Regions from separate parts of the Thermoanaerobacterium sp. RBIITD genome, predicted to be linked through region 2. Evidence: riboswitches for the same ligand, from Rfam matches in the RefSeq annotation. Region 2 holds a riboswitch; the other holds the start of a gene.
The links. Region 2 has a riboswitch for cyclic di-GMP ahead of CPG45_RS13230 (TolB family protein). Riboswitches for the same ligand answer to the same signal wherever they lie in the genome.

Region 1: linked by a shared signal. The riboswitch ahead of CPG45_RS05575 (S-layer homology domain-containing protein) and the one ahead of CPG45_RS13230 (TolB family protein) in region 2 are both predicted to bind cyclic di-GMP.

Annotation. Positions count from the first base shown of each region.
Region 1 is NZ_LT906662.1:1,221,858-1,229,573, reverse strand. Features, by position in the region: gene CPG45_RS05590 (S8 family serine peptidase) at 1-1,845, shown strand, start outside; gene CPG45_RS05585 (pyridoxal-phosphate-dependent aminotransferase family protein) at 2,166-3,257, shown strand; gene serA (phosphoglycerate dehydrogenase) at 3,302-4,903, shown strand; cyclic di-GMP riboswitch class II at 5,085-5,167, shown strand; gene CPG45_RS05575 (S-layer homology domain-containing protein) at 5,414-7,716, shown strand, end outside.
Region 2 is NZ_LT906662.1:2,751,394-2,759,109, forward strand. Features, by position in the region: gene CPG45_RS13220 (hypothetical protein) at 1-33, shown strand, start outside; gene CPG45_RS13225 (ATP-binding protein) at 690-860, shown strand; cyclic di-GMP riboswitch class I at 1,226-1,312, shown strand; gene CPG45_RS13230 (TolB family protein) at 1,359-2,339, shown strand; gene CPG45_RS13235 (hypothetical protein) at 2,607-3,287, shown strand; gene CPG45_RS13240 (glycosyltransferase) at 3,284-4,534, shown strand; gene CPG45_RS13245 (polysaccharide deacetylase family protein) at 4,578-5,432, shown strand; gene CPG45_RS16915 (hypothetical protein) at 5,439-5,627, opposite strand; gene CPG45_RS13250 (restriction endonuclease) at 5,729-6,274, shown strand; partial or broken gene CPG45_RS13255 (IS1634 family transposase) at 6,783-7,716, opposite strand, start outside.

The DNA.
Region 1 (7,716 bases), 1.5 Mb from region 2:
GTTAATAGTGATAGTGACACAGATCTTTTTGGACATGGATATATTGAGTTTTTTAAAGTAACAAAAGATAATCCTAATTTTGTCTATGAAGTATCTATTAGCGATGACAATCCTGCTGATGACCTTGACTTGTATCTATTTAAGTTAAATGACGATGATAAGTCGCTATCACAATATGCAATGGACGCAGATGGGGATTCTAATGAAAGTATAAAGCTTAAAGCCTTGCCAGCAGGAACATATATACTTGATGTAAATGCATTTGCAGTGCCATCTGGTAAAGCGACTGTAAATCTTTCAAAGAAAGCACTGTTTGCAAGTGATGCTGTTAAAGGGTCAGATATGACTGTAACTGGCAGCGAGACAATAAAGCAAAATGAAACAGGCAGTATGAATGCGAAGATGACAATACCTGAAACACCGTCAAATTATGCAGGATTAATTGTGGTAAACGACAAAGATGGTAATATGTTAACGAGGATAAACGTCAGTGTAAATGCATTACCAAAGAGTGTGACACTGAAGAATATAGTTTCAGATCATGAAAAAGTAGAATTAAATAAAGGTGATACAGTTCAGCTAAAAATTACTGCAAATTATTCTAATGGAACAACGACAGATATTACAAATGATGCGACATACGTTGTAAAAGATTCAAGTATTGCCTCTGTTGATAAAGGCCTAGTAAAAGGCTTAAGCAAAGGTGAAACAGTCCTTGACATAACATATGGCAGTGTTTCAACAACTGTCAATATAAAGGTAAATGAAGTATCACAACCAGGTGGAGGAGGCGGCGGTTCGACACTACCTTCAAGCGGCGGAAGTACAAACCCACCATCAAGTGGCACAGGGGAAATACCAACAACAGGTGATAATACCTCAACAGAAAGCAAAACCGTAAAAGTTCCTATTGACGGTGCTTCCGTTGAAACAGCTGCAAAAGATTTATCAATGACTTTTGCTGACGGCACATTCAATGGTGAAGTGACATTAAAAATAACACCATTAAAAGTAGAAGATATAAATAAGACCTCAAATATTAAATTAATAGGAAGTGCCTATGAAATAGATACAAATGGTGTACAACCAAGCAAGCCTGTAAAAGCAGTATTTAAGTATGATGACAAAAACTTAAATGGCATAGATGAGAGATTGATATCTGTATTTACTTATAAAGATGGAAGATGGGAATCTGTAGGTGGTACAGTTGATACTACAAATAATACAGTGACTGTAAATCTTACACATTTCTCAGAATACGCTTTGATGGCAAAAGATATTAATTTCTCTGATACTGCATCAAATTGGGCAAAGGATGATATTAAAGTACTTGCATCCCGTGACATAATATCAGGATATGAAGATAATACATTTAAGCCAGATAAAGCTGTTACAAGAGCAGAATTCATATCAATGCTTACTAGAGCTCTTGCCATAGATGGAAATAATGCAAATATACCATCTTTTAAAGATGTAAAATCCAGTGACTGGTATTATGGTGCAGTTGAAGCTGCAAAACAAGTCGGATTAACATCAGGTTATGAAGATGGGACATTTAGGCCAAATGCAGAAATATCAAGACAGGAAATGACCGCTATGATAGTTAATGCATTAAGAGCCAATAAAGTAGCTCAGTTCTTACCAACAGGAAATGCGGCAGAACTTAACAAGTTTAGAGACAATGGGAAAGTACAGGATTGGGCGAAGGACTCAATGGCAATAGGTGTTATAAATGGCCTTATCCAAGGTACTGATTCTGAAACATTGTCGCCTGATGGTACATCAACAAGGGCAATGGCGGCAGCAATGATTTTAAGGATGCTAAAACAGCTCGGAAGAATATAAATCATACTGATGGCATGGCCTTTGGGCCACAAATATCTGTAAAAGCGTAAGATGCGAAACATATTGCACTTTCAAGCTAAGCCTTATGTAATTCAAATTCATTACATAAGGCTTTTTTATCTATCTTTTTAATTTTTAGAAGCTCAATTTATTGAACCTGTTGAAAAAAAGAATTATACAAGGTAATATTTTTTGATATATAAGAAAATGATTATATTAATCATATTGTCTACTAATAGTAGACAAATGTATTTTCCTATTGCATTTTTCCCTTTAATAGTTTATCATATTAAATAAATATTTATGTAGGGTGTGAGAAAATGAATGGAAAAATTCTTATGACGCCAGGGCCAACGATGGTACCCAGCGATGTTTTAGATGTATGTCATCTTCAACCATTACACCATAGGACACCAGAGTTCTATGAACTTTTTTCATGTCTTAATTCAAATCTTAAAAAGATATTTAAAACAAATATGGAAGTCATGACGCTTACATCATCAGGTACAGGCGGCATGGAAGCAGTTATAGCAAATCTTTTTAAAAGAGGCGACAGAGTTCTAATTGCCAGTATAGGGCATTTTGGTGAGAGATTTTATGAAATAACAAAGACTTACGGACTCAATTCAGAAATCATTGATTTTGGATGGGGCAATGCAGTTGACCTAGAAAGATTAGAAGATACTCTTAAAAAAACAAGTTATAAGGCATTGCTCGTAACACAGAATGAGACATCAACAGGTGTTACAAACGATATTAAATCAATTTCAGAAGTCGCGAAAAAATATAATATACCAATTGTAGTAGATGCTGTAAGTTCGCTTGGGGGTATACCTCTCGAGATGGATGCATGGGGATTAGATGCTGTTGTGACATGTTCACAGAAATGCCTCATGTCACCGCCGGGATTAAGTTTTGTATCTTTAAGTGAAAGAGCATGGAAAATGGCAGAAGAATCAGATTTACCTAAGTTTTATTTTGACCTTAAAAAGGCGAGAAAAGGTGTTTTAAAGGATAAGCCTGATACGCCATATACACCAGCAGTTTCAACTATTATGGCTACTAAAAAAGCTACAGATCTATTGCTTAATATTGGCATGGAAGCTGTATACAAAAAACAAGCCTCAATCGGTCAAAGAGTGAGAAACTTTGTAAAAGAATTAAGTCTCGAACTTTTTCCTGATGAATCAATATCATCAGACCTTATAACAGCAATTAAGGTACCAGAAGAGTATGAAGCGGGCAAAATAATAAAATATATGTCAGATAATTATGGCATCCTTATAACTGGTGGACAGGCACATCTTAAAGGAAAAATAATTCGCATTGGACATATGGGATACGTAACGGAAGAAATGATTGATAAAACATTCGCAGCACTAAAGGATGCATTATCATCTTTTCAGATCTAAAAAGGTTCATATAATAATGAAATAAATCCAAAGGGGGATATATTGTGAAAGTAATAGTAACAGAAAGGATAGCGGATAGCGGCCTAGAATATCTAAAAGAGTATGTCGACGTCGACTTTAGATTAGACATACCGCGGGAAGAACTCCTTGATATTATAAAAGATTATGATGCTATTATTGTAAGAAGTGTTACAAAAGTCGATAAAGAGTTGATCACAAGAGGAAAAAACTTAAAAGTTATAGGAAGAGCTGGAAATGGTGTCGATAATATCGACCTCGATGTAGCAACAGAAAGAGGCATAATAGTAGTAAATACACCAGAAGGCAATATAATATCAGCGGCTGAGCATACAATAGGCCTTATGCTTTCAATTGCGAGAAATATACCGCAGGCATATAATGGAACAATAAATGGTGATTTTCGAAGAAATAAATTTAAAGGTGTCGAGCTTAGTGGAAAGACTGTTGGCATAATTGGCCTTGGAAGGATTGGCTCACTTGTCGCGACGAGGCTTGCAGCTTTTAACATGAAAGTTATCGCATATGACCCATATATTAGAGACAGCCGCTTTGAAAAATATGGTGCAACAAAGGTAACCTTTGATGAATTATTAAAGGAATCCGACTTTATTACGATCCATACACCAAAGACAGAAGAGACCATAGATATAATTGATGAAGAAGAATTTAAAAAGGTAAAAAGAGGCGTCAGGATAGTCAACTGTGCAAGAGGAGGCCTTATAAACGAAGATGCACTATATAATGCGCTAAAAGAAGGGATTGTCGCGGCAGCAGCACTAGACGTATTTAAAGTTGAACCATCATATGATAGGGAAAAGCAAGACTTTAATAATAAACTTTTAGAGCTTCCAAATGTAGTTGTAACGCCGCATCTTGGCGCATCCACAGTAGAGGCTCAAAATAATGTAGGTATTTCAGTTGCAAAAGAAGTAGTAACAGCATTAAACGGCAAACTTTACGGAAACATAGTGAATTTGCCTGATATAAAAGCAGATGAATTTGGTGAGTTAAAACCCTATATGAAACTATGTGAAGCAATGGGTGCACTGTATTATCAGATAAATGATATACCGATATCATCTGTAGAAATAATTTATAGAGGACATATATCGCAGCATAATACAGATGTTGTTACACTCCATGCATTAAAAGGCCTTTTAAAACCTGCCTTAAAGGAAGGCGTGAGCGTTGTAAATGCACGACTTAGAGCAAAGGAGATGGGTGTAGAAGTAATCGAAGGCAAGATAGACGAGATAAACCATTATTCAAGCCTTGTAATATTAAAAATTACCGATACAAAAGGTGGAATATCACAGTTTGCCGGCACAACATATGGTGATGAAATAAGGATAGTAGAATATTTAGGGCATAAAGTAAATTTCGAACCTACAGAATACATGCTTTTTGTGAGAAATAAAGATATTCCAGGTGTTATCGGACATATAGGAAATGTCCTTGGAGACTTTGGCATAAATATTTCTTCAATGCATGTAAGCCCGAATAAAAGCGATGGAACAGCATTAATGATTGTAAATACTGATAGAGAAATACCACACGAAGCAGTAGAATCCTTAAATAATCTAAATAGTATCTTAAGAGCAAAGGCTGTAAAAGGATTGATATAAAAAATTATATTGTCATTCTAAGTTAAAGCGAAGAATCTCTGACTATTAAGGAATACCACAATAAATATTTTATTTTCTATTAATGTTTTGTACTGTGAAATATTTTGTAAAATTTTATTAAAATCTTGCAGGAAAATTAAATTTAACGTCGAATATAGAAATATATAGAAAAATAGAAAAATATAGAAGAGGAATCGATGATATTTAACCTGTATCTGGGCACCTGGGTTAAATGAAGATAATGGTGCAACCGGCCGTAGTATATTTGTACTGCGGTTTTTTATATGCCTAAAGCGGGCAAAAGGGGTTTATATAGAGAAAGGGATAAGTTTATAAACTTATCCCTTAAATATTTTTGTAATTAGACTAATTTTTAAAATTTATTTGCCGATTTTAACAATAAAAGGAGGTGGTTGATAGAAATATTAGTTTTTTATGTTTGGAAGGGGGTAATATAAAATATTATATTTTAAAAGCATTAAAACAAAAGCTATAATTGGGGGAATAGATATGAACACTAAAACTCGTTTTTCAAAAATATTAGCATTGATAACTGCAGTATTAATGTTAATACCGAGTATTGCTGTTACTGGATTTGCCGATACAAATTCTACATCCGATGCAAAACAATTTACCGATGTCAAAGGACATTGGGCAGAAAATGATATAAATGATTGGGTAGCAAAGGGATTAGTTAGCGGATATGAAGACAATACATTTAAGCCAGATAATCCAGTCACAAGAGCAGAGTTTGTAACGTTTATAGATAGAAGCTTTAAATTGACACAAACAACCGATATAAGCTTTAAAGATGTAAAATTATCAGATTGGTTCTATGCAGACATACAAAAAGCCAAAGCTTCGAATCTTATAGATGGTTATAATGATAATACCGTAAGACCAAATAATCCCATAACAAGGGAGGAAGCTGCTGCGATAGTTGTAAGATTGCTGAAATTACAACCGTCAAGCCAAGATGTATTAAAAAGTTTTAAAGATTTATCGCAGATTTCCGATTGGAGTAGGAATTCAGTAAATGCAGCAGTAGCAAATGGATTATTAGCAGGTTATGGAGATAATACATTAGGACCAACAAAACAAATAACGAGAGCAGAAACAATAGTATTACTCAATAGGGCATTAATTGAACAATCAAAACAAACCTCGGCAGTATCATATGATAAAGCAGGTACATATGGCCCAGAAACAGGTACTAGTACAATCAATAGTGATGTTTTAATATCTGCACCAGATGTAATATTGCAAAATACAATCATTAATGGTAATTTATTAATTGACAAAGCAGTAGGTAATGGCAATGTTACATTAAAGAACGTCACTATAAACGGTACAGTCACTGTTAATGGCGGTGGAGAACACAGCATAGTATTTGATAATTGTATATTAGCAAAAGTAGTTGTAAGAAAAGAAGATGGAAAGGTAAGAGTTGTTGCACAAGGTTCAACAAAAGCTGATTCAGTAAGTTTACAATCAGGTGCAAAGCTTGAAGAAGATAATACAACTGATAAAGGATTCTCAAATGTAACAATAGAAGGGACATTGCCAGCAGGTACGGAGATAGTACTATCAGGAAACTTTGACAACGTAAAAGTTAATGTGCCAGGTGTATCTGTAAGTGTAGCGAGTGGAATAGTTAATAACATAACAGTAAGTGATACCGCAAAAGATGCAAAAATAGACATAGCAGAAGGTGCAAAAGTATCAATACTTGAGGCAAATGTAGCCGTATCTGTCACAGGGAAAGGTTCTATAGAGATAGCAAATATCAATGCGAATGGTGTAACAATAGAACAAAAACCGGCTAATACTAATATAGCAAGTGGCGTAACAGCAACAATTGGTGGACAAAATGTTACAGTACCAAGTACGGGGAGTACAGGAAGCACTGGCAGTGGTATCAGCGGTGGTAGTAATAATTTATCACAAAATCTTTTAGACTTTTTTGATGAAGGTTCACCGTACATTGGTGTTTTTGGATCAAATTATATAGAATTTTTTATAAATAAGCCTAAATTTAATGGAAGAATATATTCAATTGCAAAATTACCAAATAACACAAAACCTAGTATAGATGAATTAATAAAGCAAAGTTATGGTTATGATGTGATTGTAAAAGATAGAGCATCGGTTATTTCAAAGCGAAATTTAAACGCAAATACAAACTATAAAATATATTATCTTGTAGCAGATACTTATGGTAATCCACTTTCAACTATATTTGAACTTGATGCAAAGACTGCCCCAATAGAGATTAATAGCGATCTAAGCATATCAACAATGGGCTTATATAGTAATTTTAATGTAAATATAAATAATACTAAAAACGGCATAAAATATGATAATGTGAAAATCCAATATGACGTGTGGTCAAATTATAATTTACCAATAAGCACCAATGATATATCACTGCAATATAATGATAATGGTAAATGGTTCGATGTACCTATGTATGAAAGAACAACTTACAATGAGGTATACGGAACATTTGGCCCGACAGAAGGTTTTACAGTGAGTGACAACTACAACGAAACTACAAAATTTAGGGTACGGGTAAATAAAGTAAATCAATATTATGTATATATTGATTTATATGATAGTTCGAATTACAATTCTAAACTTATTGGAAGCTATTTTGGAGAGTTAGATGTACAACCAATGTCATTTAACTGCAACGGCTTTGATGATTTTGTCGCTGGTGAAGAAAATCAATTTAGTATAACAGCAAAAACCAATAATGTAACGGATGATGTTTATGCTTTATATAAAGCAACATTGACTGTTGCAGATACGAC
Region 2 (7,716 bases):
GAGGGCTTTAAAGTGGTAGTTGTTCAATTTTAAAAGAAAGCTTGCATAATTTCTTCCATTTTTTATCTTTATATATTGTTTGCTGTATGAGTTTAGGAATACAGTAATAATTATTGTATATGATTGATGCTGGACAAATTGCCTAATTTGGGGAAGCAAGTTGAGCGGAATAATAAATTCAAATGAACAACCGTAAAATAATAAAAACGCAATACAATGATGGCAACAGGATGTTAATGGTAAAATAAAATTACCCGGTGTTGTCTAGAATGACTTTATAGTTTCGGGCTTAGGATTAATGAGGCTTTTTCTATAAAAATGTATAACATCGACTTATGGCACGGTTATCTACTTCATAAAATAAATACAATAAAATCATACCGGGATACCTTTATATTGTTATTTCGCATCCAATCTATATAGGGGACTTCCGGGGGCATACATCTGTGACGACAACTGAAGTTTATGCCAAGGTAAATCCGAAAATAAAACGAAAAGCCGTAGAGGACTGTGAGCCCTAATGTCTTGCCACCCGAAAAATATACAAGAGGGAAAAGCAAGATATGGTGGATTGGCTGAAGACGATTATGTAACTAAAATGTTATGTGAATTTGAATGTTGTAAATTCTCAGTAAAATCCACTGTTTAGCATTCAATTTCGTATAATAATTAACTTTCCATAAAATGGGATAGGATATCTTCTAATAACACGAGAAGGAACAAATATGTCCTTTCAGCTTATATCGGCACTTCATGAGCAAACTTCAATTGTTACCATGTTGAATAAAGGAATGGAGGGCTGGAACGAGCTATTAGGTGATCTTGCTCTTACAACAGCAATACTGGATAGATTAACATAGAGGTGTGAGCTTTTTAAAATGACAGGTAAAAGTTACAACCTTAAACACAGGCAGTCGTTCTTGAATGGATAACTGGGAAAAATTCAGGTAAATTATTTTCCTAAATTTGTCGGAAAGTACTTGTCTTTTACAAGGGGGGTTATTATTACTTGTCGATTGTAAATGAAATAAACTATAAAAAGTTGCTAATGTGGCAGAAGCTTCTTTAGTTGAAAAAAGAGAGCATAAGATATTTTACCTATATTTAAAATTTTAAGCTTAAAGATGTTTGTTAAGGAATTTAATCTTTAAAGCTGTTATTATCAATTATAAATTGACATATGTATCAATAAAAATTAAAATAAAGATAACAAGAGAATATTTAATCCTGAAAAAGGCAAACTTAGAGAAATCTAAGGACGCAAAATTATGGGCCTAAGGCGATTAATCGCTATGGTTGCCAAATTGCCAGGAACTCCTATATGGGGTTCCTATGAGACTTCATATAGGAGGGATAATATGATTAAAAGAGTTGTTGTGATGGTTTTGATTCTTACTTTTATATCTTCCATAATTGGTTTTCGTTCATATGAGGCTAAAAGTAATATAAATATCCAGAATGTAAAAGTAAATTTTGCAAATAATACAAAGATTACAAATTTAGCTCTTGATTCCTTTAGAAATAGCAGAAATAACGATAATTTTGTGTATAAAAATATATCTAAAGTATTTTATCTTTCTGGATTTCCAGGAGATATTAAATCAAAAGATTTTAATACTGGAGAAGTAGTAACCTTAGTAAGCGGCAATGCCGGTAACTTTGACATTTCAAAGGATGGCCAAAAAATGGTATATGCTTCAAATAAAACCGGAGCATGGCAGATTTATATAGCAGATGTAAATAAAGATAAATTATCAAATATACGCATGTTGTCAGACGGAATTTCACGTTCAGAAGATCCTCGTTTGTCTTGGGATAACAGTAAGGTTGTATATAAAAGAAATGGTGATATTGTCGTATGTGCGCTTGATGGTTCTATCATACAGGAAATTACAAATACACCTGACACTGAAGAATGGGCACCAAACTTTGCACCAGATGGAAGGATAGCATATACAAGAGGTATAGGAGACAAAAGCCAAATAGTCGTTTGGGACAACAGTAGGGAGCAGATAGAAGCAACTGGATGGTACCCCGCTTTTGGAGATGATGGAAGTTTATACTTCATAGGAAGATCCAATGATGATGAAGATGATATCTACCGCATTCCTCCAGGTTCAACTTATAAAGAGTTATTACCTATTAATGCTTCAGGGGTAAGCGAAGCAGACCCACATTGGGTGTTAGGAACAAATAAATGGTTGGTATTCAACTCAGAACGCGGCAATGATGAACACAGGTATGAAGGATATATTGCTGATATCACTACTAACAAGGTCTTCAAGATTATTAGCGATACTAAACCGGTATTTAATCCGATTGTTATCATAAAAAATTGATGAAAAAATACCATAATTGTTAAAATATCCAGTACTTAATCCCATAAGCCCCAATACTGAACCTGGGAATTAAGTACTGGATTATGTTTGCAATGGTAGTTTAAAAGGGTTAAAAAAAAGCAAAAAATAAAGTTTAAAAGTGTGTACACTAAATTGCAATAATAAATGCAAAACTTTGGAATGCTTTTTTATCTTGTGTAATTAATGTATCTTTGATAAACTAGAATATTTGGAGAAATTTTACAAAAAATTTTCGCAGGTGGTATTATGAATATTAATAAAAATAAACCAACTCCTTACGATGCTCTTAAGAATAGATTGGCTCGGTTATTAATAGTTACTGCAACTTTAGGGGCATGGACCCTATTGTTTTTAGCTATTATATGGGCCTTAGGTGCAATTGGCTGGTACCTACTTGCAAGACTATGGCTAAAAGAGCTTTTTGTACCCAGTGCTGTTTATCAAACTGTCACAGTAGTTCTTATTGCAATCTTATGGGCTGTACTGCTTTGGTGTAGTGCACTTTTATGGTCCCGCTACCACTATCACCGTTATTACCAACGTAACCATAGGCAACTTTTATTCCCAGCCATTAAGACACAGAAGCTTTTGTGGCAGGAAAATATTTTAGATACCTCATCTTTCGCTGTTTCAACTTCATTGCCTATGTCAAAACTTTATTCAAAAATCATATCAGATAGTGCAAGTTATAAAGAAACTGCTGTTGCATCTGAGAATAAAGAAAATCATAAACGTTACTCTAATGAGATGTTTTTTATTGATACAACCTTAAAGGAGGATCTTCATGATGAAAATGGAAAAATCATTTTATCAGCAGGAGAGATAATTAGCCCCAAAAAGCTTGAACAGGTAATTGCCTGCGGGTTATACGGTGAATTTATAACCAAACTGTCAAGACAATCTTTTTTTGAGGAGGAGAACAAATGAAACTAATCAAGAATATTTGGTGGTTTCTCGGCTGGTATGTTTTTCTTTATCCTTTTGCTTTAAGCATACTTTGGTCTATATTAGGATTCTACTTTTGGTGGCGACGAGAAAGAAACCTTGATAAAAAAAATTGGCCTAATATTTGGCCTCCTGTTACCATCCTTATACCATGCCACAACGAGAGTGAGAGTATTGCTGCTACATGTACCAGTTTAAGCTTACTTTCTTATCCCGATTATCAGGTGGTTTTTATCGATGATGCCTCTACAGATGATACAGTAGCAGTCATAAGGCATTTTCTTTCTTCTAATCCCAATTTTCACTTACTGAGCCTTACTCAAAACTGTGGCAAGGCCCAAGCGCTGAATTATGCACTTGCAACAAGTGTAACAACCTCAATAACTGTAGTAATCGATGCTGACACCATTCTGACGCCTGATTCATTAAAATATCTTGTAGCTCCTTTTTGCACACAACCAAGGCTTGGAGCTGTTACAGGAAATCCATTGGTTGTTAGACGTATGAATATCTTAGAAAAGCTGCAGGCAGCAGAGTTTGCTTCTATTATAGGACTTATCAAGCGTTCGCAGAGGGTTATCGGACGTGTCCTTACTGTATCTGGATGTGCTACTGCTTATAGGACAGAAGTCCTTAAAGAGATTGGCGGCTTTTCATCGCGTACTGCCACTGAAGACATTGACATTACTTGGCAGATCCAGCGTCATTTTTATGAAGTATGGTTTGCGCCACAGGCAGTTGCTTTTATACAATGTCCCTCTACCTTTAAGGAATATTGGAAGCAAAGATGCCGCTGGGCACTGGGAGGATGGCACCTTTTACGCACACACAAAGATATCTTTAAAGATTTAAAATGGCGATATCTTTACCCCACATACTTAGAATTTGTGCTCAGTTCTTTTTGGGCCTTTGTTTTTGTGTTAGGAACAACATATTGGTTTATTACATATTTTTTTACATCATCACCCACTGGTTTTAGTCCAATTCCGGCATGGTATGGTGCTTTGATTTCCATCGCATGTATTTTTCAAATGGCAGCAGCGCTCTTTTTCAATCATCGGTATGATCCAAAGCTTTATCGTACATTTTTTTGGATTCCATGGTATCCTATCTTTTTTTTCGCTTTTGGTGCGCTTACAATGGTCTGGACAGCCCCAAAGGGCCTTTTCGGAAGCCTTGAACATGCTGGCAGGTGGAAAAGCCCAAAACGGACGGTTTTAGGAAGATAATACATCAAAAATAACTCAGCGTATTAGAAAGGAGCCATCAAATTTGCAGCGTTTATACCGGTTAATCATAATTTCATTGCTTTTAACTATATTTATCAGTGGTTGTAGTTTTACGCAAAGAAAAATAACACCAACAACTTCAGAAAATTTAAAGGGAGATGGATTGGTGGTTCTTTGCTACCATAGGGTGCTACCTTATTGGATTTTAAGCTGGGGAAGATTATTCTATCCTTCTGAATCAGAACTTTCCCGTTATGCCATCAGTACCAGGGAATTTACCCGCCAATTGAAATACTTAACCGAGCAGGGAGTCCGCTTTGTAACTCCTCAGGAAGCTGAAGATTACTTACGTGGGCATAAGTCAATTTCTGGTAAGCTTGTGCTCATAACCTTTGATGATGGCGATCTTAGCATATACAAACATGCATTTCCGTTGCTCAAAGAAAAACATATTCCGTTTCTTCTCTTCTTTATAGCAGATCAGGCAGGAAAAGAATGGGAAGGTTTTAACATGTGTTCATGGGATCAAGTTAAAGAAATGGTAAATAGCGGTATTTGCACTATTGGTCTGCATACTTACAACCTTCATTATTTTGATCCTCGAACGAAAAAACCTGTTTTTCTTCTCCAAGATAAAGAAAAGCTTTTTGTTTCTGATACAGAAAAAGGAATTGCTTGCATTGAAAAACAACTTGGTATAAGGGTAAAATATTTTGCCTATCCATATGGATTTGGGACACCTTCAACCGACCGCATTCTTATGAAACATGGAATATTTAATATATTCACATTGAAATCAAGAGTAAATCATCCAGGAGATCCGTGTTTTTTTATAGGACGCATCTTAGTTACCCCGAATAGCTGGTCACAGGTAGCTGCTTGGGCTCACAGGCATTAAAAGGGATTACATGATACCTGCAGAAATTCTTGAAGAATAAAGTTCGTATTTAATGTTGCAATTATCCCTTTTTGATACAGCAAGATGCGAAGACCTTCGTGCAGACAAATTTTCAACAATAGTTATAGACTCATGCCAATACTCTGTACCAGATACATATGCTGTAAAACGATATTTGCCAAAATATATTCTCAAAAATACTATTTTGCATTTAATATTGCAATTTAAGTTATAAAATTATTGCTGGTTTAGAAAATAAGAAATTGCTGCAAAAACAGGCTGTACTGGATGAGGTTATGAAATTGATATTAGATAAGCTTACAGAATATGAGGTAAAAAATATTGATTATGAGGTAATTGACGGATATGTATTTCAAGAAAATACAATATTTGCTGTTGAAGAGATTGAGCGCTATATGCTTGATAATAAACGAGCTTATAAGACTAATGAAGACTATAAAAAGGCATTATATAAATATATTAAAGTTGACAGTGACGGCGAGTATGAATTTGCCAGAAGTTTAGATGCAGATCCTGATGTACTGCTCTTTACAAAATTGAAAAAAGGTGGTCTTACGATTGATACTCATTATGGCAATTACTCTCCTGATTGGGCGGTTATTTACAGAATAGATGTGTCATCCGCCAAACTGTATTTTATTGTAGAAACTAAATGTGATAAAGAAAAGAAAGACTTGACACGGGTTGAAGATGCTAAGATAAAATGTGCTAAGAAGCATTTTGCTAAAGTTGCAGATGATGTGATATTTGATTGGGTTGATGGCTATAGGAGATTTAAGGAAATAGTAAGTCAAGAATCGGCAAGAAGGACCGGGATATAATTTTAAAAAAGCCCCTCCAGTGTTTTGTTTAAATTATGAGGGGCTTTTTTTATTTATCTTCATTTTCCTTAGTCGATGCTGCCAGTTTCTGTATTTCATTCGCAGCTTCATCGTTTGCTAGGTTAAGTTCAAATTTTTGTGCAAAATTTCCTCTGGATAAAACTATTTACTTCTGACACTACTGCTTTGCCTATTATACTGCCTCCGACCCTTTTGGTGTCAAGGATACGCTATGCCATTTTAGTGCCCAAAAGGTGCCCTGACGTGCCAAAGTGTGCCAAAAAGAAATTTGAGGAAAATTCAGTACTGGTGCGAAAAAGCGTGAATGTAACATATTATTTTGAATTATGCATTTCAAAAACCAAAAAGTTCTATAAAAAAACATGTAGGAATTTTAAATATTATATCCTGACTTTTGCAGTAAAAAAGGATAAAAAATGCCCATAAGTCCTTTAAATTAAAGGCTTCTGGGCTTTTTGTTTTTGTCAATAAGTTGTAGCGGAAAATGTCATTTTTTTACTTCCCCTAAAATTTTTTTAATTTCTCCTAAGCGCATATATTTCCGCCCAAAATCAATATCTAGTTCTTTACCTATATCTTCGAGAACATCATTATTAAAATCAAAAAGACAATAGTTCTCCTGAATGTAACTGCAGGATGCTTTAGCTAGACTTTCAAGTATAGCTGAAGCGGAATATTTGCCCTTCAGCCTGTATTCAAGTATTCTTACGATTACAAGTGCTATAAAGCATATCAGAAAATGAGCGTCAATATGCTCCTTCAACGATAAATACACCGGCCTGCTTTCAATATCGCTTTTAGTTACTTTGAAAGCTTCTTCTATTTTCCATAAACCACGATACATTTCAATAACTTTATCATCAGATTCCTTGTATTCACTGGTAACTATTGCATAATATCCATCAAACTTCTCTTCTTCTTTTAGTTTTTCCTCATCAAATGCTAGATGCTGACGAGCACTTTCCAATATTTCACCAGTTTCCTCATCAAAAATAAGATTTTTTACATATTTAGCAGCACCATAAGATGTTGATTTATTGTATTTTGCCGGATTTTTAATCAAATCTTTAGCTTTTTCTATTGCAGAAGCTCTCTCATATTTTGCCTTTAAAGCATATTCTTCACTATAGAAAACAACCTGCTTCTCATCAACTATCTTTTTCATCTTTCTCCCTTTAGTGGTAGTTACTAATATTTCTCTTGGATAAAGTCTGGATTTTATTTTGAAGTTGTTTCCTTTGTAAGTATATCCATTTTCATCAAGAACATATTTTTTAAATTCCTTATCTGCACAGCGAACAGAGTAGCTGAATACATATCCATTACCAGCAGATAAAGTATACCAGATATTATCACCAGTAATAATACCTTTATCAGCAACAACAATAATTCTTCCCAAAGAATAATCATGTTGTATCCTT